3 regions of the Mesorhizobium sp. 1B3 genome follow, and region 3 is predicted to be linked to each of the others. Evidence: predicted binding sites of a transcription regulator. Region 3 holds the regulator's gene; each other region holds the start of a gene.
The links. Region 3 encodes LexA, which represses DNA repair genes until DNA is damaged. Its sites were predicted from a motif close to TGTTCNNNNTGTGTTCNG; they were not measured.
Positions count from the first base shown of each region.

Region 1: a site for LexA is predicted at 1,473-1,490, ahead of ACCO56_RS05085 (sel1 repeat family protein). Genes of this name have one in related genera too.
Region 2: a site for LexA is predicted at 3,196-3,213, ahead of ssb (single-stranded DNA-binding protein). Genes of this name have one in related genera too.

Region 1 is NZ_JBJHDO010000001.1:1,086,017-1,092,389, forward strand. It holds gene ACCO56_RS05075 (hypothetical protein) at 1-43, opposite strand, end outside; gene ACCO56_RS05080 (glutathione S-transferase N-terminal domain-containing protein) at 508-1,212, shown strand; gene ACCO56_RS05085 (sel1 repeat family protein) at 1,613-1,879, shown strand; gene ACCO56_RS05090 (ABC transporter substrate-binding protein) at 2,111-3,229, shown strand; gene ACCO56_RS05095 (acetyl/propionyl/methylcrotonyl-CoA carboxylase subunit alpha) at 3,283-5,235, opposite strand; gene ACCO56_RS05100 (VOC family protein) at 5,283-5,699, opposite strand; gene ACCO56_RS05105 (O-acetyl-ADP-ribose deacetylase) at 5,734-6,267, opposite strand; gene ACCO56_RS05110 (carboxyl transferase domain-containing protein) at 6,273-6,373, opposite strand, start outside.
Region 2 is NZ_JBJHDO010000004.1:90,327-96,699, forward strand. It holds gene uvrA (excinuclease ABC subunit UvrA) at 1-1,595, opposite strand, end outside; gene ACCO56_RS12445 (N-acetyltransferase family protein) at 2,240-2,731, opposite strand; gene ACCO56_RS12450 (hypothetical protein) at 2,765-3,049, opposite strand; gene ssb (single-stranded DNA-binding protein) at 3,329-3,835, shown strand; gene ACCO56_RS12460 (hypothetical protein) at 3,938-4,579, opposite strand; gene ACCO56_RS12465 (hypothetical protein) at 4,987-6,373, opposite strand, start outside.
Region 3 is NZ_JBJHDO010000004.1:197,448-203,820, reverse strand. It holds gene trpD (anthranilate phosphoribosyltransferase) at 1-491, shown strand, start outside; gene trpC (indole-3-glycerol phosphate synthase TrpC) at 496-1,293, shown strand; gene moaC (cyclic pyranopterin monophosphate synthase MoaC) at 1,295-1,792, shown strand; gene ACCO56_RS12985 (molybdopterin molybdotransferase MoeA) at 1,789-2,994, shown strand; gene lexA (transcriptional repressor LexA) at 3,129-3,851, shown strand; gene ACCO56_RS12975 (ComEC/Rec2 family competence protein) at 3,808-6,297, opposite strand.

The DNA of each region.
Region 1 (6,373 bases), on a different contig from region 3:
CCGCACGGACGAGGAGGCGGAGGGTGTCAGTCAACTGTTTCATTGTCTTGACCCTGAGGCTCTTCAACCGGCCTGTCCGGCAGAGGCATTTCCGTTTTGCATTGCGCTGGAAACAACGATTGTTTCTTTCCAGGAATGTGCTTTCCGGCCCGTCTGCGCGACCAGGATGGAGAACAACATGCCGAACAGCGCCATCAGCAGGCAGACGATCGTGAACCGGCGAGCGAGCATTTTTCGAAGTCCCCTTCAACAACTTGGGGACAGCATGCATCGCGCGCACTGAACCAGCCCTGAGAAGGGCGTTCATCCAGTGTTCAAGAAACTTAACAGCAGCGTCCAATATTGTCGGCTTGTGTTCCGGCCGACGTCGACTATCTGCTTTGGAGCGCTGGGTCCTCCGACAGTGCATGAGGATTCGGAGAAACTCGGCGCAAAGCAATGAGCTAGAGCATCAGTGCCGGTTTCCCGGTGCTGTCGTTCAAGGCGCAGCGACGTGGAGACTTGCCCATGGCCACCCAAGTGAAGCCCATCGAACTATATTATTGGCCGACGCCGAACGGCTGGAAAATAACGATCATGCTCGAAGAGCTCGGCGTTCCCTATGAAGTAAGATATGTCAATATCGGCCGCGGCGAACAATTCGAACCGTCCTTCCTGAAGATCTCTCCCAACAATCGGATGCCCGCTATCATCGATCCCGAAGGTCCGGGCGGGGAGCCCATTTCGGTGTTCGAATCCGGGGCGATCCTTCAGTATCTCGGCAGGAAATTCGGCCGCTTCTATCCCACGGATGAGCGCGCGCGAGTTGCGGTCGACGAATGGCTGTTCTGGCAGATGGGCGGCTTGGGACCGATGGCCGGGCAGGCTCATCACTTCCGCCAATACGCTCCCGAGAAGATTCCTTATGCGGTCGACCGCTATACGAACGAGGTGAACCGCCTCTATGGCGTGATGAACAAGCGCCTTGCCGAGCGGCAATTCCTTGCAGGTGACTACTCGATCGCTGACATGGCCTCTTATGGTTGGGTCAGGCCGTACAAAAACCAGGGGCAGGATCTCGACGATTTCCCGAACCTCAAGCGCTGGTTCGAGACGATCGGCGCACGTCCCGCCGTCGTGCGGGCCGTCGAGATCGGCCAGGAACATCGGCGCAATCTCGCCGATGACAAGGAAGCTCAGAAGGTGCTGTTCGGGCAACGCGCCCGGGCGTAGGAGCCTTCAAAGGTACAACTTCCCCTGGCATCGGTCGCCCTGAGCTCGCGTCCGATGCCTGCACAGCTGCGCGGAATGCCTTCAAAGTTTGGCCCAGGTTTGTCTCCGCAGATCAGGCCGTCGAGCACGGTTTGTAGGGGACGCCCATTTTCGTGGTTAGCAAACGCTTGCCGGAGCTTGGGCCAATTTTCAGAGGTTTTTCTGAAAAATCGAGGAATCCCACCAGGTTCGATGCTTAACGAAGTCTATCGTTTACTTATTGTTTTAGCTTTGTTTTCCTCAAATTAAGCAAGCCGTTTAACGGCAGATTCAAGCGTTGGCCGCATTCTCGAAAGCATCGAAAGGGCGGCTCGACAAGAAGAAACGGAGCCGCTCGACCAAGACGAGACAGGGGATTGAAATGGCACGTTTCGAAATGCTCGAGGCCGGGTTCGGTACCATGGGTTCGACCGCTCAGGCCGACATTCTCTTGGAACTGGGTATGATGTACGCGACCGGCCGCGACTGCGAGAGCGATCTCGTCGCCGCCCACAAATGGTTCAACATCGCTGCCATCAAGGGTTCCGCGCGGGCCGCCGAACTGCGCTCCGAACTTTCGGCCGCCATGTCTAAGCCCGAGATCGCCAGGGCGCTGCGCGAAGCGCGGGAATGGATGACCACCCACTGATTTTTGACTGACGTAACAGGGAAGGCTCCGGCCAGGAGAGCGGGAAAGAAGCGCCACGGCCGGGGATCTCGGCGCCGACAGAGCGCCAATGCAAAGCCGCGACCGGCGAGACAACGCCGGCGCGGCTTTTCGTTTTCGTGATGCGACTGGACAAGCCCAAGCGGGAGTGAAAAGGTCCGGTTTCACATTTCATGACGCCTCGCAAGGAACATGTGCGGCGAAGGAGGAGAAATGCTTTCGAAACGAATTCTAGGGGCGGCGCTGATCGCTCTGACCATGGCCTCCGGCTCTGCCGCGGCCGACGAGATCACCTTTGCGGTAGTCGGACCGATGACGGGACAGCTGGCGACCATCGGCGACCAGTTCCGCCACGGTGCGGAAGCGGCGGTCGCGGCTATCAACGAAGCCGGCGGCGTCGGCGGCCGAACGATCAAGCTGGCAGTCGAAGACGATGTTTGCGACCCGAAGCAGGCGGTGTCGGTCGCCAACCGCATCGTCGCCAATGGCATCAACTTCATCGACGGTCATGCCTGCTCGGGCTCGAGCATCCCGGCTTCGGCGGTCTATGCCGAGGCGGGCGCGCTGATGATGAGCCCGGCCTCGTCCAACCCGTTGCTGACCGAGGACGCGGCCAAGAACGGCTGGGCCACGATCATGCGCCTCTACACACGCGACGATCGTCAGGGCACCTTCATCGGTCCGTGGATCGCGGAGAAGTACAAAGGCAAGAATGTCGCGGTCCTGCACGACAAGAGCGCCTACGGCCAGGGCGTGGCCGATGCGGTGAAAGCCGAAATGAACAAGGGCGGCCTGACGGAGATCCTTTATGACGGCATCAATGCCGGCGAGAAGGACTATTCGGCCCTGGTTACCAAGCTCAAGGAGCTGAAGGCCGATGTGGTCTATTTCGGCGGCTATCACAACGAGGCGGGCCTGATATTGCGCCAGGCCGCCGAACAGGGCTTCAAGTTCCAGCTGATCATGCCGGACAGCATCGCCACGCCGGAGTTCTGGCAGATCGCCGGCCCAGCGGGCGAGGGCACCATGTTCGTCTTCCCAGCCGATCCGCAGGCCCGCCCCGAAGCCAAGGCAGCGGTCGACAAGATCAAGGCCACCGGCTTCGTGCCGGAAGGCTTCACGCTTTTTGCCTATGCGACGATCCAGGCCTTCGCGCAGGGCATCGAACGCGCCGGCAGTGACGATCCGGCGGCCGTCGCCGCAGCGCTGAAAAACGGCGAGCCGATTGAGACCGTCATCGGCCCGATCGTCTTCGACGAGAAAGGCGATATCAAAAATGCCGCTTACGACATTAATGTCTGGAGCGACGGCAAATATTCGAAGCTCCAGTAGTAATTGGATCGACCTGATCCGAGAAATGGCCGGGTCCTCCCGGCCATTTCTCGTTAGTTTTCGCTGAAGTGGACGAGCACCGTGCCGTCGGTGACCTGAGCGCCCTCCGTCACGATCTCGGCGATCACGCCTTCATGGGGCGCTGTGATGGTGTGCTCCATTTTCATCGCTTCGAGCACGAGTAGCGGTTGCCCTTTGGCGACCGCTTCGCCGGCGGCCGCGCGCACGATCTTCACGAGGCCGGGCATGGGAGCCCGCAAGCTGTCGCCGGCGGCCGCATCGTCCGCGCGCTCCAGCGGGTCTGGCGTGGCGAAGGTGAAAGCCCGGCCTTCCCCGAACACCGTGATGTGCCCCGGCCACACGACAACGTCGTTGGCTTGGCTGGATCCGCCGGTCTCCAGCGTCATCGGATCCCAATCGTCGACGGCCACGTCGAAACGTCCGTCCCGGCGAGCCGATACCCGGGCTGCCATCTCAGCTTCGCCATAGCCTAACCTCACCAGCCGCGCCGTGGTGTGGAAATGCGCGTAACCGCTCAACCGGGCCCATGGATCGCTGGAGAGCGCGGCGGCGGGCGCGGTGGCGGCCAGCGCCGCCCTGGCGACGGCGCTGTGGCTGGGCGGATCGCTTGCGACGAGCGCTTCCTGCTTTCGTCCGATCAGGCCGGTGTCGACATCGCCGGAGGCGAAATCGGGATCGCGCGCCAGCGCGGACAGGAAGGCGACGTTCGTCACCGAGCCGGCGATCCGGGTTTGCCCCAGTGCCTCGTCGAGCGCGGCAAGCGCGGATGCCCGATCGCCTGCATGCACGACAAGCTTGGCGATCATCGGGTCGTAATAGGGCGAGATCGCATCGCCTTGCCTGACTCCGGTTTCGATCCGAACGACGGCGCCATCTGGCGCTGCTTCCGGGAAGCTCAGATGATGCAGCGTTCCCGTCGCCGGCAGGAAACCCCTCGACGGGTCCTCGGCATAGATGCGGGCTTCGAAGGCATGGCCGTCGAGCCCGATATCCGACTGGCTTTTCGGCAGCTTGGCGCCCGCCGCCACAAGAAGTTGCCATTCGACGAGGTCTATGCCGGTCACCATCTCCGTCACGGGATGTTCGACCTGGAGGCGTGTGTTCATTTCCATGAACCAGAAACGGTCGGGCCTCAGGCCCTCCGAGGCATCCACGATGAATTCGATCGTGCCCGCGCCGGAATATTTGATGGCCTTGGCGGCCTTCACCGCTGCCTCGGTCATCGCCTTGCGCAGTTCCGGCGTCATGCCCGGGGCGGGAGCTTCCTCGATGACCTTCTGATGGCGGCGCTGAGCCGAGCAGTCGCGTTCGAAGAGATGGACGGCGTTGCCGAAATTGTCGCCGAAGACCTGCACCTCGATGTGGCGCGGCTTCTCGACATATTTTTCCACGAGCACGCGGTCGTCACCGAAAGCGGCCTTGGCTTCGCGCCTCGCGGCCGCCATGGCTTCGGCGAAGTCGTCAGGGTGATCGACACGCCGCATCCCCTTGCCGCCGCCTCCGGCGCGTGCCTTGATCAAGACGGGATAGCCGATCTCGCGGGCTTTGCCGGCAAGCAGCACGAGCCCCTGATCTTCTCCATGGTAACCCGGCACGACCGGGACGCTGGCCTTCTCCATGAGTCGCTTGGCCGCGTCCTTCAAACCCATGGCGCGGATAGCCGAGGCGGAAGGTCCGATGAAGACCAACCCCGCCGCGACGACCGCTTCCACGAAGTCGGGGTTTTCGGAAAGGAAGCCGTAGCCCGGATGGATCGCCTCGGCGCCTGTCGCCTTGGCAGCTTCGATGATCTTATCGCCGCGAAGATAGCTCTCGCCGACCGGGGAGGGGCCGATGTAGACGGCTTCGTCCGCCATGGCGACATGCAGCGACCGGGCGTCCGCGTCCGAGTAGACCGCGACGGTGCGGACCCCCATCCTGCGCGCCGTCCGAATGACACGGACTGCGATCTCGCCTCGGTTGGCAATGAGGATCTTCGCAAACATCAGCACCCTTTCTTCGATCTCGGCCGGCACATACGTCCTGGGCGAGTTCAGCTATCTTGCTTCCAGGTGATCTCCACCGACGCGGCCGATCGCGCCGCCGGGCCGTGATGAACCGCCTCGATGTTGTTCCCATCGGGATCGAGCAGGAAGGCCGCGTAATAGCCGGGATGGTAGCGGCGCTCGCCGGGCGCGCCATTGTCGGTGCCGCCGGCGGCGAGACCGGCGGCATGAAACTTCGCCACGGTGTCGCGGTCCGGAACCTGGAACGCGAGGTGGATGCGCGAGGTGGGACCGTCCGCCGCGTCGATCCACAATTCGTCGGCGGAAAAGTAGCTGTCGGTCTCGTGGATCGCGTCCGCCCTGCCGATCGCCGTCAGCACAGCGCGATAAAACTTCTTCGTCTTATCGAGGTCCCGGGCGCGGAGATGGATGTGGTCGATGAGGCGGCCGCGGTGCAGTTTCATGTCCATGCAATCTTTTCCTTCTCTCTCGAAACGCTCACTCGCCCGTTTTCAGTGCCGCGATTTCCGCTGCATGGCGCTGCGAGGTCGCTTCATCGAAGCCGACGAAGACGACGGACCGTGGCAGATCGTTCGTTTCCAGGAAAGCCGCAACCGTGTGCACGGCGATCTTCGCCGCAATGTCCTTCGGATAGCCGTAAATCCCCGTGGAAATGGCCGGAAAGGCGATCGAGGCGCAGTCGTGAAGCTGCGCGAGCTCCAATGACCGCCGGTAGCAGGATGCCAGCAGTTCCGCTTCGTTTGCCGAACCGCCTTGCCAGACCGGGCCAACAGTGTGGATGACATGGGCAGCGGGCAGTTGATATCCGGCGGTGATTTTGGCATCGCCGGTTTCGCAGCCGCCGAGCGTGCGGCATTCGGCAAGCAACCCGGGGCCGGCGGCGCGATGGATCGCGCCGTCCACGCCGCCTCCGCCCAGTAGCGAGCGGTTGGCCGCATTGACGATGGCGCTCACCTCCAGCCTCGTGATGTCGCCGGTGTTCACCTGCATTCGCTCGAAGATCGAAGGCATGGCCGTCACATCCTGAAGACGCCGAACTTCGTCTCCGGCACCGGCGCGTTGAGCGCCGCCGACAGGGACAGCGCCAGGACGTCGCGGGTTCTCGCGGGGTCGATGA
Region 2 (6,373 bases), 110 kb from region 3:
TAGAGCACGCCCGTAAGACCCGACCCTATCTGGGATGCGAGACGTATGCGCTGGCTCTCCCCGCCCGACAGCGTGCCGGAATTGCGCGACAGCGTGAGATAGTCGAGCCCCACATCGTTCAGGAAGCGCAGACGCTCGCGGATCTCCTTCAGGATGCGCACCGCGATCTCGTTCTGCTTGGCGTTGAGAACGTCGGGCAAGTCGGTGAACCAGGCGTCGGCCTTGCGGATCGAAAGTTCGGTGATCTCGCCAATGTGCTTGCCGGCGATCTTCACCGCCAATGCTTCGGGCTTCAGCCTGTAGCCGCGGCAAGCAGGGCAGGGCGTGGCCGACATGAAGCGCTCGATCTCCTCGCGCATCCAGGCCGACTCCGTTTCCTTCCAGCGACGCTCGAGATTGGGAATGACCCCTTCGAATGTCTTTGTCGTCTTATAGGAACGAAGGCCGTCGTCATACTGGAAGGTGACCTCGCGCTCGCCCGTTCCGCGCAGGATCGCCTGCTTGGCCTCCCCCGAAAGATCCTTGAAGCGATCACCTACTTTGAAGCCATAGACCTTTCCGAGCGCTTCCAATGTCTGGGCGTAATAGGGAGAGGTCGATTTGGCCCAGGGGCTGATCGCCCCGTCGCGCAGCGACAGGTTGTCGTCAGGAACCACGAGGTCCGGGTCGATCGCCCGCTGGCTGCCGAGCCCGTCGCAGGTCGGACATGCGCCGAACGGATTGTTGAAGGAAAACAGGCGCGGTTCGATCTCCGGGATCGTGAAGCCCGAGACCGGGCAGGCGAACTTCTCGGAGAACAGGATGCGCTCATGCGTCTCGTTCTTCGATTTGTAAGCCGACTCCCCCGCAGTCTCTTCGGCGGGCAAAGGCTTGTCGGCGAATTCAGCGACAGCCAGGCCGTCGGCGAGTTTCAACGCCGTCTCCAGGCTGTCGGCAAGACGTGCGGCGAGATCCGGCCGCACGACAATGCGGTCCACCACGACGTCGATGTCGTGCTTGTATTTCTTGTCCAGCGCCGGGACATCGGCGATCTCGTAGAAGACGCCATCCACCTTGACGCGTTGGAAGCCCTTCTTCTGGAGCTCCAGCAGTTCCTTCCTGTATTCGCCCTTCCGGCCGCGGACGATCGGCGCCAGCAGGTAAAGCCGTGTGCCTTCTTCGATATCCAGCACGCGATCGACCATCTGGGAGACTGTCTGGCTTTCGATCGGCAGCCCCGTGGCCGGAGAATAGGGAACACCGACGCGCGCGTAGAGCAGGCGCATATAGTCGTAGATTTCGGTAACCGTGCCGACCGTCGAACGCGGATTGCGCGACGTTGTCTTCTGTTCGATCGAGATGGCGGGAGACAGGCCGTCGATCTGGTCGACGTCCGGCTTCTGCATCATTTCCAGGAACTGCCGGGCATAGGCCGAAAGGCTTTCGACGTAGCGACGTTGGCCCTCGGCGTAGATCGTATCGAACGCCAGCGACGACTTGCCGGATCCCGACAGGCCGGTCATGACGATCAGCCGATCCCTCGGCAGATCGAGATCGACATTCTTCAGATTGTGCTCGCGCGCTCCGCGAATGGAAATGTACTTATGATCGGCCATCGCCGGTCCGCCGCCTGTCTCGTGAGTTGGGATGGCTGGGATCGCTCCGGCCAGTCCCTATGTAAGCATTTTCGCCGCTCCGTCGAGGCCCTGCCTTGTGGTGGCGCGGGAGCCGCCGGCAGGTTTGGTCTAGGAGCTTGAATGCGGAAGGGCAAGCAAAAAGAACAAAGGCCGAACAGGCTCCTGACAAAGCAACAGGAAGGCATCCTGTGACGATCACAATTTGGCTTTCCGGCAAGGGAAGTGTTGACGCAGCGGAATGTCAGGGGCAGAATTCAGCGGTCCCCGAAGCCGAGCGTCCAGCGGATGCTCTTCGTGACTGGTTGGGTTTTCGTAACGCTGTCAGGTACGAATAAAACGTTTCGGAAGACATCGTGGAAACAAAAGAGGAGCGGAGGCATGAACCCACCGGACAATCTCGTTTGGCTCCACATGGAAGTGGAGCCGCGGCAGCCCTGATCGCGTTTGACAAGCGCGAAGCTGCTGATCCCCTGACAATCAGAGACTACAGTCGGATCGGCTGAAAGGCCTGCATCCGAATTGAACGTCGGCAGTACAACTCCGACAGCCGGACTAGGAAGTCCGAAAGATGGCCCTGCGAGCCCGAGCGGCGGCAGGGCCTTATTTCTGGGGACGCCAGCGAATTACGGTGCGATACGGCGCACCATCAGGATCTCATCTATTTCCCGGCCCTCGTGAAGGAAGCCGCCCCGGATGCGCCCGATCTCTCGGAAGCCTTCGTTGCGATAGAAGCGAAGGGCTGCAGGGTTTTCCACGCTGGCCGACAATTCCAACTGCCGGATGCCGTTTTCGCGCGCGTAAGTGATCAGCTTGTCGAGCAGCTTCGTCGAAACGCCCGTCCCGCGGTGGCTCTTCTGCACATAGACCATCACAACGGTGGCTCGATGCGCCATCTTGCTGGAGCGCTCCCGCATGAGGCCCATGAGGCCGATGGGCCTCTCGCCGTCGAACGCGACGAAAACGGAATTGCCTGTTATGCGCCGACGCCATTCCTCATCCGGCAGCTTCTCCCAATCTTCCACGCTGCTCGCAAACGACGCCGGTTCGAGACGCAAGGCCTCGAGCCGGATACTCTGGAAAGCCTCGATGTCGTCAGGATCGAGGAGGCGGATCATCGTGAACGCCAATTCGGCACCTGCGGGATCGGACTAACGACGCCGACGTTCCTCTGAATCGGCGCTGCTGGCCCCGATCTGGAACATGACGCTGCCGGAGATCCTGACGTCCCAGTCTCCGACTTTGAAGTAGCCATCGTCCGTGTCGGGGGCCTCCAGCGGCTCGGGGGCAGGCGTGACGATGCTGTAGTTGCCTTCCACGCCGGGCAGGGCATCTGAGGCCTTCTTGCCGGAAACCTGGTCGGCCCAGGCCGGTGCCGCCAGTGAAAGCAACAGCCCTGCGAGTACGTAAGGTCGGTGGAAGCGTCGGCTCGTCATGCAACCCTTATATGCGGCGCTCCCCTGCCAGCCAAGTAACGATCCTGTTTGCCCAGAAGACACAATCAAGGGTTGCATGGAACAGGTCCGAAGGCCTGGAAATCCTGGCTTCTCGATCGCCTCTTGCCAAGCGCCGCAATTCTGGCTAGAACATAAAGAGAACAAACTATTTGTGGACAGGGACCACCTGATACGACCGGACGCGGCGCGCCGGCAAAGGTGATCGGATAGAATGCGCCGACAATTGCTTTTTGTTTCGGACGAGCGCGGAGAAGTATCATGGCGGGTAGCGTCAACAAGGTCATTCTGGTCGGCAATCTAGGCGCGGATCCCGAAATCCGGCGGCTCAATTCCGGCGATCCCGTCGTCAACATCAGGATTGCCACATCCGAAACCTGGCGCGACAAGATGACCGGCGAGCGCAAGGAAAAGACCGAATGGCACAGTGTCGTGATCTTCAACGACAATCTTGCCAAGGTCGCTGAGCAATACCTGAAGAAAGGCATGAAGGTCTATGTCGAGGGTCAGCTCCAGACCCGCAAGTGGCAGGACCAGAACGGCCAGGATCGGTATACGACCGAGATCGTGCTCCAGAAGTTCCGCGGCGAGCTGCAGATGCTCGATGCTCGCGGCGGAGGAGGCGAGGGCCAGGTCGGTTATGGAGGCGGTGGCGGCCGAGGGTCGGATTTCGGTCAATCGGGCCCGGACGACAGCTACAACCGCGGCGGTGGCGGCAGCCGGGGTGGCGGGGGATCGCGCGAGCTCGATGACGAGATCCCGTTCTAAGGCTATGCATGTCGCCCAAAAGTGTTCAGCGCTTTTGGCATAACGGCATGCACAATCAAGCACATAAAGCGTGTCGCTGAGTCCGATTATCGGCGACACGCTTTAGGAGTTTTCGGCGGCGGCTTTCGGGCCGGTATTCAGCTCTCGAAGCTTGGTCACGAATTGCTGTGGCCGGAGATACCTGGAAGGGACCTTGTATCCCATGGAGCGCGCAATGTCGCCGGTGAAGGCGTTGCAATTGTAGACCGAAGCTTGCCAAAGCCCCGCTCTGGCTTGAAGCTTGCGTATCTTCGCAACGGCATCGTCATACTCGGCTTTGTTCAACATCACGCGCCAGCTGGCCGCCCTGTATTGTTCCTCCAAGTCGCCGTCGCTCCATCCCGTTTCGGCGGGCACTGGCATGAAGTGGCCGAGAACATAGGGGACCGGGCTGTTTGACGCCGGGTGGAGGCCCGCAACCTCGGGATTGACGGCCTTCCCGGCTTCGTTCAGGCGACCGAAAACGACATAGGTATGGCCGTAGCTCAGCGCGTAGCGGGCACGGAATTCGACGAAGTAGGGGCGCTCCTTGTCACGAGACGGGCTTGCCGCCTTCCCCGCGCGGCCTGTCGCAGTCACCGATGGCGCAATCGAGGCTATGCGGCTCTGGCCAATCGACACATAGCCAGGCTGAGGCGGCAGATCTTGACATCCTGTTGTCGCGAGCGCGATGCAAGTCACAATCAGAATTGCAATGTTTCTCATCTTCAGCCTGCCAAAAAACGAGTCAGAGAATCACAGTTACGGTATCATCCCATCGCTCGTTTGACCAAGATGTCTCATGGAGCTTGGTCTGAAAGCAGCAGGCGCTGCTTTGTTTCGAAAGTTATCGGCGCACCCAAAGGCTGCCAAAGGGGCGTAAGTGTGTCTCGATTGGGATGCCGAAAACTACAAAGAACGGTGGAGAATTTGCCCCGAAAACCACCTGTTGTTGACGCAATTGTCGTGTCTATGGCGTCGGGTCTTCGGCGCGATTGTAGGCATGGGGTTCCGACAATGCGTGCTGGCTGTGGCGGCGTTACGCTCCGACAACGTCGATCTGCCATTGTCGAGCCGCCGCCAGAACAAGCGACAAACTTCTCCGCGGGGCAGAGCAGGTATCGTCTGCAGGGTCAGTCAAAGGGCCCCAATCCTGCTTTCCTCAGTGAGCCGAGGAACAATTCGGCATCTTCCGGACGGCCAAACCGCAACAGCGCCTCTTGCCGAGCGTTTCGCACCAAAGCGGGTTGATGTTTCAGGAGCCAAGAGCGCTCGCTTGCGAGCTCCTCCTTGTAACCTCCTTCGGCAAAGATCGCGGCAGCGATCAGGCGGTACAGGCCGTTGGTTGTAACATTTGCTTTCCTGATCCACATGGCGGCCTGCTGGTGGTCGCCGCTGAAATAAGAGCAAACGGCCAGCCCCACCTCGTAATAGGCGAGAGGGCCTGGATTGCGTTCACGCGCTTCGGCAACCAGCGGACATCCCTCATCCCAATTTCCGGATAGCGCCAGCCGGTATCCATACTCGCCCATAAGCACGGTGTCGTTGGGATTGATGGCCATTGCGCGGCTGCCGACTCTCATGGCCGCATCGATGTCTCCTCTGAAATACAGAGCGAACATCTGTGCCTGGAGACCCCTGGCATTGAGTGGCTCCAATTCCGTGGCACGGTTGGCAGTGGCCAGGGCACGATCGATCCACTGCGCCGAATACACGGGATCGAACGGGTGATGGAACCGAACCTCGTCAATGTAGGTCAACGACAGGAGCGCCCAGCCGGTGGCATAGCTGGGAAAGCGCTCCACTGCCTTTTCGAGACACGCGCGGACAGACGGACGAAGGGCCGCATCGAACCCGGCTCGATATGAGTAATAGGAAAGCGTGCACGAATAGGCTGCCCAATCGTCGGGAGGGTTGGGCACCACGAGCTTGGCGTCCGCCTCAAATATAGCCCCATAAGCCTGAGCCAGACTTGTCGCTACGTTGCTTGCGACATCGGCCTGAGCTTTCAAAAGATCGGGAACCGTCGTTGTGGCGTCGTAGCTCTGGGCCCAGAGCACCGATCCATCCGTGCGATTGAACATACGAATCCGAAACCGGAACGTGTCGGCTGATAGATCCACGCTTCCTGCAAGTGCATACCTCACCTGTGGAAGCGTTGACGGGCCGGATGACTGAACGACAACGATGTCCTTGAATTTGGAGAGTTGCCCGACGACCTCCTGCGTGAGCCCGCGGGCAAGGGCTGCAGACTCGTCCGACCCCGTCAAGTCGTCGAACCATTCAACCAGCAAGCGTGGGATTTCCGGCCTTGCGGGAGCGGGGCGGGACGAATAACCCCACCAGATCAATATGAGGGCGGCACCAACCAACGCCGTCGCCGCTAACCCGATATGAAGCCTGAGCCGCGGCCGCGAGTCGGGAGGCGAGGCAGTGACGACAGGCTTTTCAACGTCAGGGCTGTCGGTGCAACGCAGCGAGAAAGTGGGAACGTAACCGCCTTTTGGGATGCTGATGAGT
Region 3 (6,373 bases):
CGATCTTCAACCTGCTCGGTCCGCTTTCCAACCCGGCCGGCGTGAAGCGGCAAATGGTCGGTGTCTACTCGCCGGAATGGATCGTGCCGCTGGCCGAGACGCTGAAGGCGCTCGGGGCGGAACAAGTCTGGGTCGTTCATGGCGATGGCTTCGACGAGATCACGACCACCGGCGAGACGCAGGTGGCCGAACTTCGCGACGGCGATGTCCGCAGCTTCACCATCACTCCGGAAACAGTTGGCCTGAAGCGCTATGACCGGGAGGAGCTGCGTGGTGGAGACGCGGCGTCCAACGCGTCAGCGCTGCGCGCCGTCTTGTCGGGCAAGGCGGGCGCCTACCGCGATACCGTCTTGATGAATGCGGGGGCAGGCCTGGTCGTTGCAGGAAAGGCGCCATCGCTTGCCGACGGCGTGGCGATGGCCGCGCGTTCGATCGATGAAGGCAACGCCCTGGCTGTCCTGACGACGCTCGTCGCAACCTCGAACGCGTAGTGCCATGGCCGACATTCTCAAGAAAATCGAAGTCTACAAACGCCAAGAGATCGCCGCCGCGAAAGAGCGTCTCCCGCTTGCCGAGATAAAGGCGCAGGCGCGCGACGCCGACACGCCACGTGGTTTTCTCGCTGCTTTGTCCGCAAGACGCGAAGCCGGGCATTTCGGCCTCATCGCCGAAATCAAGAAGGCGAGCCCGTCCAAGGGGCTTATCCGCGCCGATTTCGATCCGCCGGCTCTGGCAAGAGCCTATGCGGAAGGGGGAGCCGCCTGTCTTTCCGTACTCACCGACACGCCATCTTTTCAGGGAGCACCCGAGTTCCTGTCCCAAGCGCGTAAAGCAGCCCCCCTGCCCGCGCTGCGCAAGGATTTCATGTTCGAGCCCTATCAGGTCTACGAGGCCCGAGCCTGGAGCGCGGACGCCATCCTCGTCATCATGGCGAGTCTTTCCGACGACGAGGCGAGAGCGCTGGAGGAGACCGCTTTCGAACTCGGCATGGACGTGCTGATCGAAGTCCATGACGAGGCCGAGATGGAGCGGGCCCTGCGGCTCTCCTCACGGCTCCTCGGCATCAATAATCGGAATCTCCGAACTTTCGAAACGAGCCTAGAAACGTCGGAACGGCTCGCCGGCATGGTGCCCTCCGATCGCTTGCTCGTCGGCGAGAGCGGGATCTTCACCCATGCGGATTGCCAACGCCTCGCCCGCCACGGCATCGGTGCCTTCCTCGTCGGCGAGAGCCTGATGCGCCAAGCCGACGTCGCTGCGGCTACTCGCGCTCTGCTTCATGGCGCCGGCTGAGATGAACGGGAAGAGCGGCCTGACCCATATTGATGCTTCCGGCGAGGCGCATATGGTCGACGTTGGAGCCAAGGCGGAGACCGCGCGCACGGCAATCGCGGAAGGCACCGTGACCATGCGCGCCGAAACATTGCGCATGATCCTCGACGGCGATGCCAAAAAGGGCGACGTCATGGGGACCGCGCGCATAGCCGGCATCATGGCCGCCAAGAAGACGCACGAGCTCATTCCGCTCTGCCATCCGCTGCTGCTCACCAAGGTTTCGGTCGACATCGAACCCGACGAGGCCTTGCCTGGCCTACGCGTCAAGGCCCTTGCGCGCGTGACCGGCAAGACCGGCGTCGAGATGGAGGCCCTGACCGCCGTGTCGGTTGCCTGTCTCACGATCTACGATATGGCCAAGGCCGTCGACCGCGGCATGGTGATCAGGGATGTCCGGCTGATCGCCAAGTCGGGCGGCAAATCCGGCGACTACAATATCGAGGAACAGAGGTCATGAGCTTGCTGCCCGTGGCGGAGGCGCTGGCGCGGGTGGTCGAAGGCGCAAAGCCGGGTCCAGCGGAAACGCTCCCCCTCCACGAGGCGGCTGGCCGCGTGCTCGCCGCGCCACTGCGGGCATTGCGTACCCAGCCCCCATTCGACGCTTCGGCAATGGACGGCTATGCGGTGCGCGCGGCCGACGTGGCGGCCGCTCCCGCACGACTGCGAGTGATCGGCGAGGCGCCCGCCGGCAAACTGTTTCCTGGTAAGGTGAATGCCGGCCAGGCAGTGCGCATTTTTACCGGCGCGCCGGTGCCGGAAGGCGCCGACGCGATCCTGATCCAGGAGAACGCTCGAAAGTTGCACGGCGGTTTCATCGAGGCCACCGAGCCGGTCACTTCCGGCCGGCACATCCGCCGTCGTGGCCTGGATTTCGTCGAAGGCGACGAACTGCTCCAAGCCGGCCGCGTCCTTGATCCGGCCGCGCTCTCGCTGGCTGCCTCGGCCAATCACACTGCCCTCGGCGTCGTTAGACGGCCGCGCATTGCCATCATTGCGACCGGCGACGAGTTGCTGCCGCCCGGAAGCGAGGCCGGCCCCACCCAGATCATCTCCTCGAACGCCTATGGCGTGGCGGCGGTCGCAAAGTCGATCGGGGCGGAAGCCGTCGACCTGGGGATCGCACCTGATCGCCGCGACGCCATCGCGTCACGGGTCAGGCGAGCTCTCGATGCCTCGGTCGACGTGATCGTCACCCTGGGTGGTGCCTCCGTCGGCGATCACGACCTCGTCCACGACGTGTTGGCCGGTGAGGGAATGGCGCTGGATTTCTGGAAGATCGCCATGAGACCCGGCAAACCATTGATGTTCGGCCGGCTGGGATCCACACGGGTGCTGGGCCTCCCCGGCAATCCAGTTGCCAGCCTGGTCTGCTCGCATCTCTTTCTCAAGCCACTTCTCGCGCAGCTTGGCGGCCTTTCCCATGAACCGGACGTGCGAGATGCGCTTCTCGGGGCGGCGATGGAGGCAAACGACCAGCGGCAGGATTATGTGCGCGCCACCATCGAGGACGCCGGCGGGCGGCTGATCGCCACGCCCTTCCATGTCCAGGATTCGTCGATGTTGCGCACGCTGGCGAACTCGAACGCGCTTATCGTCCGCGAACCCAATGCGCCTGCGGCGGAGGCAGGCGCGCGCTGCCGCGTTCTCTTCTTGCGCTGATCTTGCGGTGACCGGGCGGCCGGACGCGGACAAGCCCCTGGCACTTACACCAAAATTTAAACGATTGCAGAACACAACTGGAACAGATAGTGTTCGTTCTGGTTTTGTTTTGGCGCGATTCCACGGGGAACGGAATGCTGACACGCAAGCAACACGAGCTGCTCCTGTTCATCCACGAGAGGCTGAAGGAAGCGGGCATCCCGCCATCTTTCGACGAGATGAAGGAGGCGTTGGATCTCGCGTCCAAATCCGGCATCCATCGGCTGATTACGGCGCTCGAGGAGCGTGGCTTTATCCGCCGCCTGCCGAATCGGGCTCGGGCGCTCGAGGTTCTTCGATTGCCCGATTCGATAGCTCCCGGCCTCGCGCCGGCGCGCAAGTTTTCGCCAAGCGTGATCGAAGGCAGCTTGGGAAAGAAGCCCGCCCCGGCACCGACGCGCCCTCAGATGACCGGCAGCAACGACGACACGGTTGCGGCGGTCTCGATCCCCGTGATGGGCCGCATCGCGGCAGGCGTGCCGATCGATGCGATCCAGCACAAGACACATTCCATCTCTGTGCCTCCGGAAATGATTTCAGGCGGGGAACACTATGCCCTGGAGGTCAAGGGCGATTCCATGATCGAGGCAGGCATTTTCGACGGCGACACGGTCATCATTCGCAACACGAACACAGCCAATCCTGGCGAGATCGTCGTTGCCCTCGTGGACGACGAGGAGGCCACCCTCAAGCGTTTCCGTCGCAAGGGTGCTTCGATCGCGCTGGAAGCGGCGAATCCCGCCTATGAAACACGAATCTTTGGCCCGGACAGGGTCAAGGTACAGGGGCGCCTGATCGGCCTGATCCGGAGATACTAGCTTTCCGGCCTTGCGAGATCGGGCCCTTCGTCTGTCCTGCGACTTCAGCTTCGCGTTTCTTCGGCTTGAATGGCGCGATCCCGCGTGCTTCCCGCGAGAATTGGCGATGGTGATGCCAGGGCCGATAGGGCCGGGTCAGGGAGAGGCGAACATCCTGTGGGACCTCGTCCTGCAGGCGGTCAATGGTGGCAGCACCGTGCCGCGCCAAATGCCGTTTGGTCAGGACTGTCTTAACCGAGCAAGGATTTTCGGCGGTCGCGTCATCGATGACGATCAGAACCGCTTCCCGACAGAACGGAGCAGCAAGCGAGGCATGGGCCGCATGTATCACGAGCTTGCCGGATCGATGGCGCAGCACGCAAAGCCCGGCGTCACAATAAAAACCGTCGTTCTCCGTGAGATCGCTTAGCGGGATGACCGGCACCCGGTTTTCCGTAGCCGACGATTGCCCTTGGCTAGGCTCGGTCCCTTCCGGCTTGGCATCGGCTGCCTTGCTCTGCCGCGGCTTAGCCAGCGCTTCGGACAACGTTGCCCGTTTCCAATCCTCGACGGTGAAACCATTTGGGCGCGGCCTGTTCACTGCCAACCGCCCGTCGGCCAACGTCACTGCGATCAGTCGAGCATCCTCTGAGATGAGGACCTCGGGTGTCGTCCTGAACATTGCCGTGCCGAGACCCACCACGACCAGGGGGAGCGCCAGCACGCGCAGCCATGTGGTGGCCAGGGTCGCGATCAGGAGTGCCGCCGTCATCGTCAAGACCGAGATGGCCGGTATGGTTCCCACCGCATCCAGCGGCGAATGCCGGGAGAACCAATCCGCGGCCACGATCATCATGGAGAGCCCCCACCCCATGACGTCGAGAAAAGGGCCGCCGACACCGAGCGGCATCGCGGCCATTGCGGCGACGGCGAAAGGCATGACGAGAACGGAAACGACGGGCATGACGGCGAGGTTCGCCGCCAGGCTGAGCGGCGATACACGTTGGAAATGATAGACCCCGTAGATCGTCGTCGCCAGGCCGGCGATGATCGAGACGCCGGCAACACCTGCGGCATAGCGAACGCCGTTTCGCACGAGCCGTCGAGGTAACGAAGCATCTGCGCGATGCGTGACGGACACGTCCTGCGCCCGCCGCTCCGACCACCACGCGTAGACGCCGATCAGTGCCGCGGTCGCGGCGAACGACATCTGAAAGCTCGGGCCAACCACTTCGTGCGGCGAGACGACGAGAATGGCAATGGCCGCAATCGCCAGATTACGCATGGTCAGCGCGGCGCGATCGAAAAGGACGGCGAGGAGCATTACAGCCAGCATGATAAAGCTGCGCTCCGCGGCGACCGCCGATCCGGAGATGAAGAGATAGATGGCTGTCGCGACAAGCGCGATCGAAGCCGCGTATTTCTTGACAGGACGGCGCGAGGCGAAGTCGGGAAACAAAGCAAAACCCAGGCGCAGCGCTGTCATGATCGTCCAGGCGACGAGCGCCATGTGCAGGCCGGAGATGGAAAGGACATGCGCCAGACCGGTGCGCCGTAGCGCCTCGTTCACCTCCTCGGGAATGCCTGCGCGCGTGCCGGCGATCAGCGCCGCCGCGATCTCCCCCTCGGAACCGCCGATACGGGCCCTGATATGTTGAGCAAGCGCGGTCCGCGCATTCTCGACCTCGGCATCGAAACGCTCCCGGATGGACGGTGCAAAGTCGGTTTCGGCCAGCACGGGATCCCTGAGAAAAAAGCCATTGGCGCCGATACCGTCGAAATAGCTCTCGAATGAGAAATCATAGCTCCCTGGCCGCAGCGGCCCAGAGGGCGGGAAAAGCCTCACCACACCGGTCACAATGGCTCCCGCAGTCAGGTCGGCCGGAACCGACCTTGCCGAGACGCGGACACGGTCCGGCGCGTAGCGAAGCTTTGGCCGAGCCGTGTCGAGCACATCGAGCGTCAGCCGGACACGCCCATTCGCCTGATGCTCGATAACGGCTACGCGACCGGTGATCGACGTCGATATCTCGCCACCGAGCACCTTCGTCCCGGCGCGCCAGGTTTCGAGCGCGGCGAAGAACATGCCCGCGACGACCAGAAACACGGCCAGCATCGAGAGATGGAGGGCCGGTCGCGTTCGCGCCAGAAAGCTAGCAAGGGAAAGAAGTGCGCCCCCGCCCGCCAATGCGGCTAGACCCGGTTCGGCAGGCAGCGCGTAATAGAACACAATTCCAGCGGCCAGAAATATCGGCATGAGCAGGAACGCCGTACCGCGCTCCCATTCCAGAACAAGTGCCGACCTGAATGCCGAAGCCAGGTTACGGAGACGGAGGCGCAACGGGCCCGGGGAGATCGACTTGCCGCCCCTTATGCGGTGACCTTCTCCATCGGGAGCGACGACATCGTCGGCCGCGCCAAACAGCGACCGTTCGTTCGCGATCTCCCTCGTACTCCCCTCAGCCATGCGGCTGCCCCTTGCACGCCCGACGACACATGCTACATCAACGCCACCAAAACGCCACGTGCCGGCGGCCCCTCGC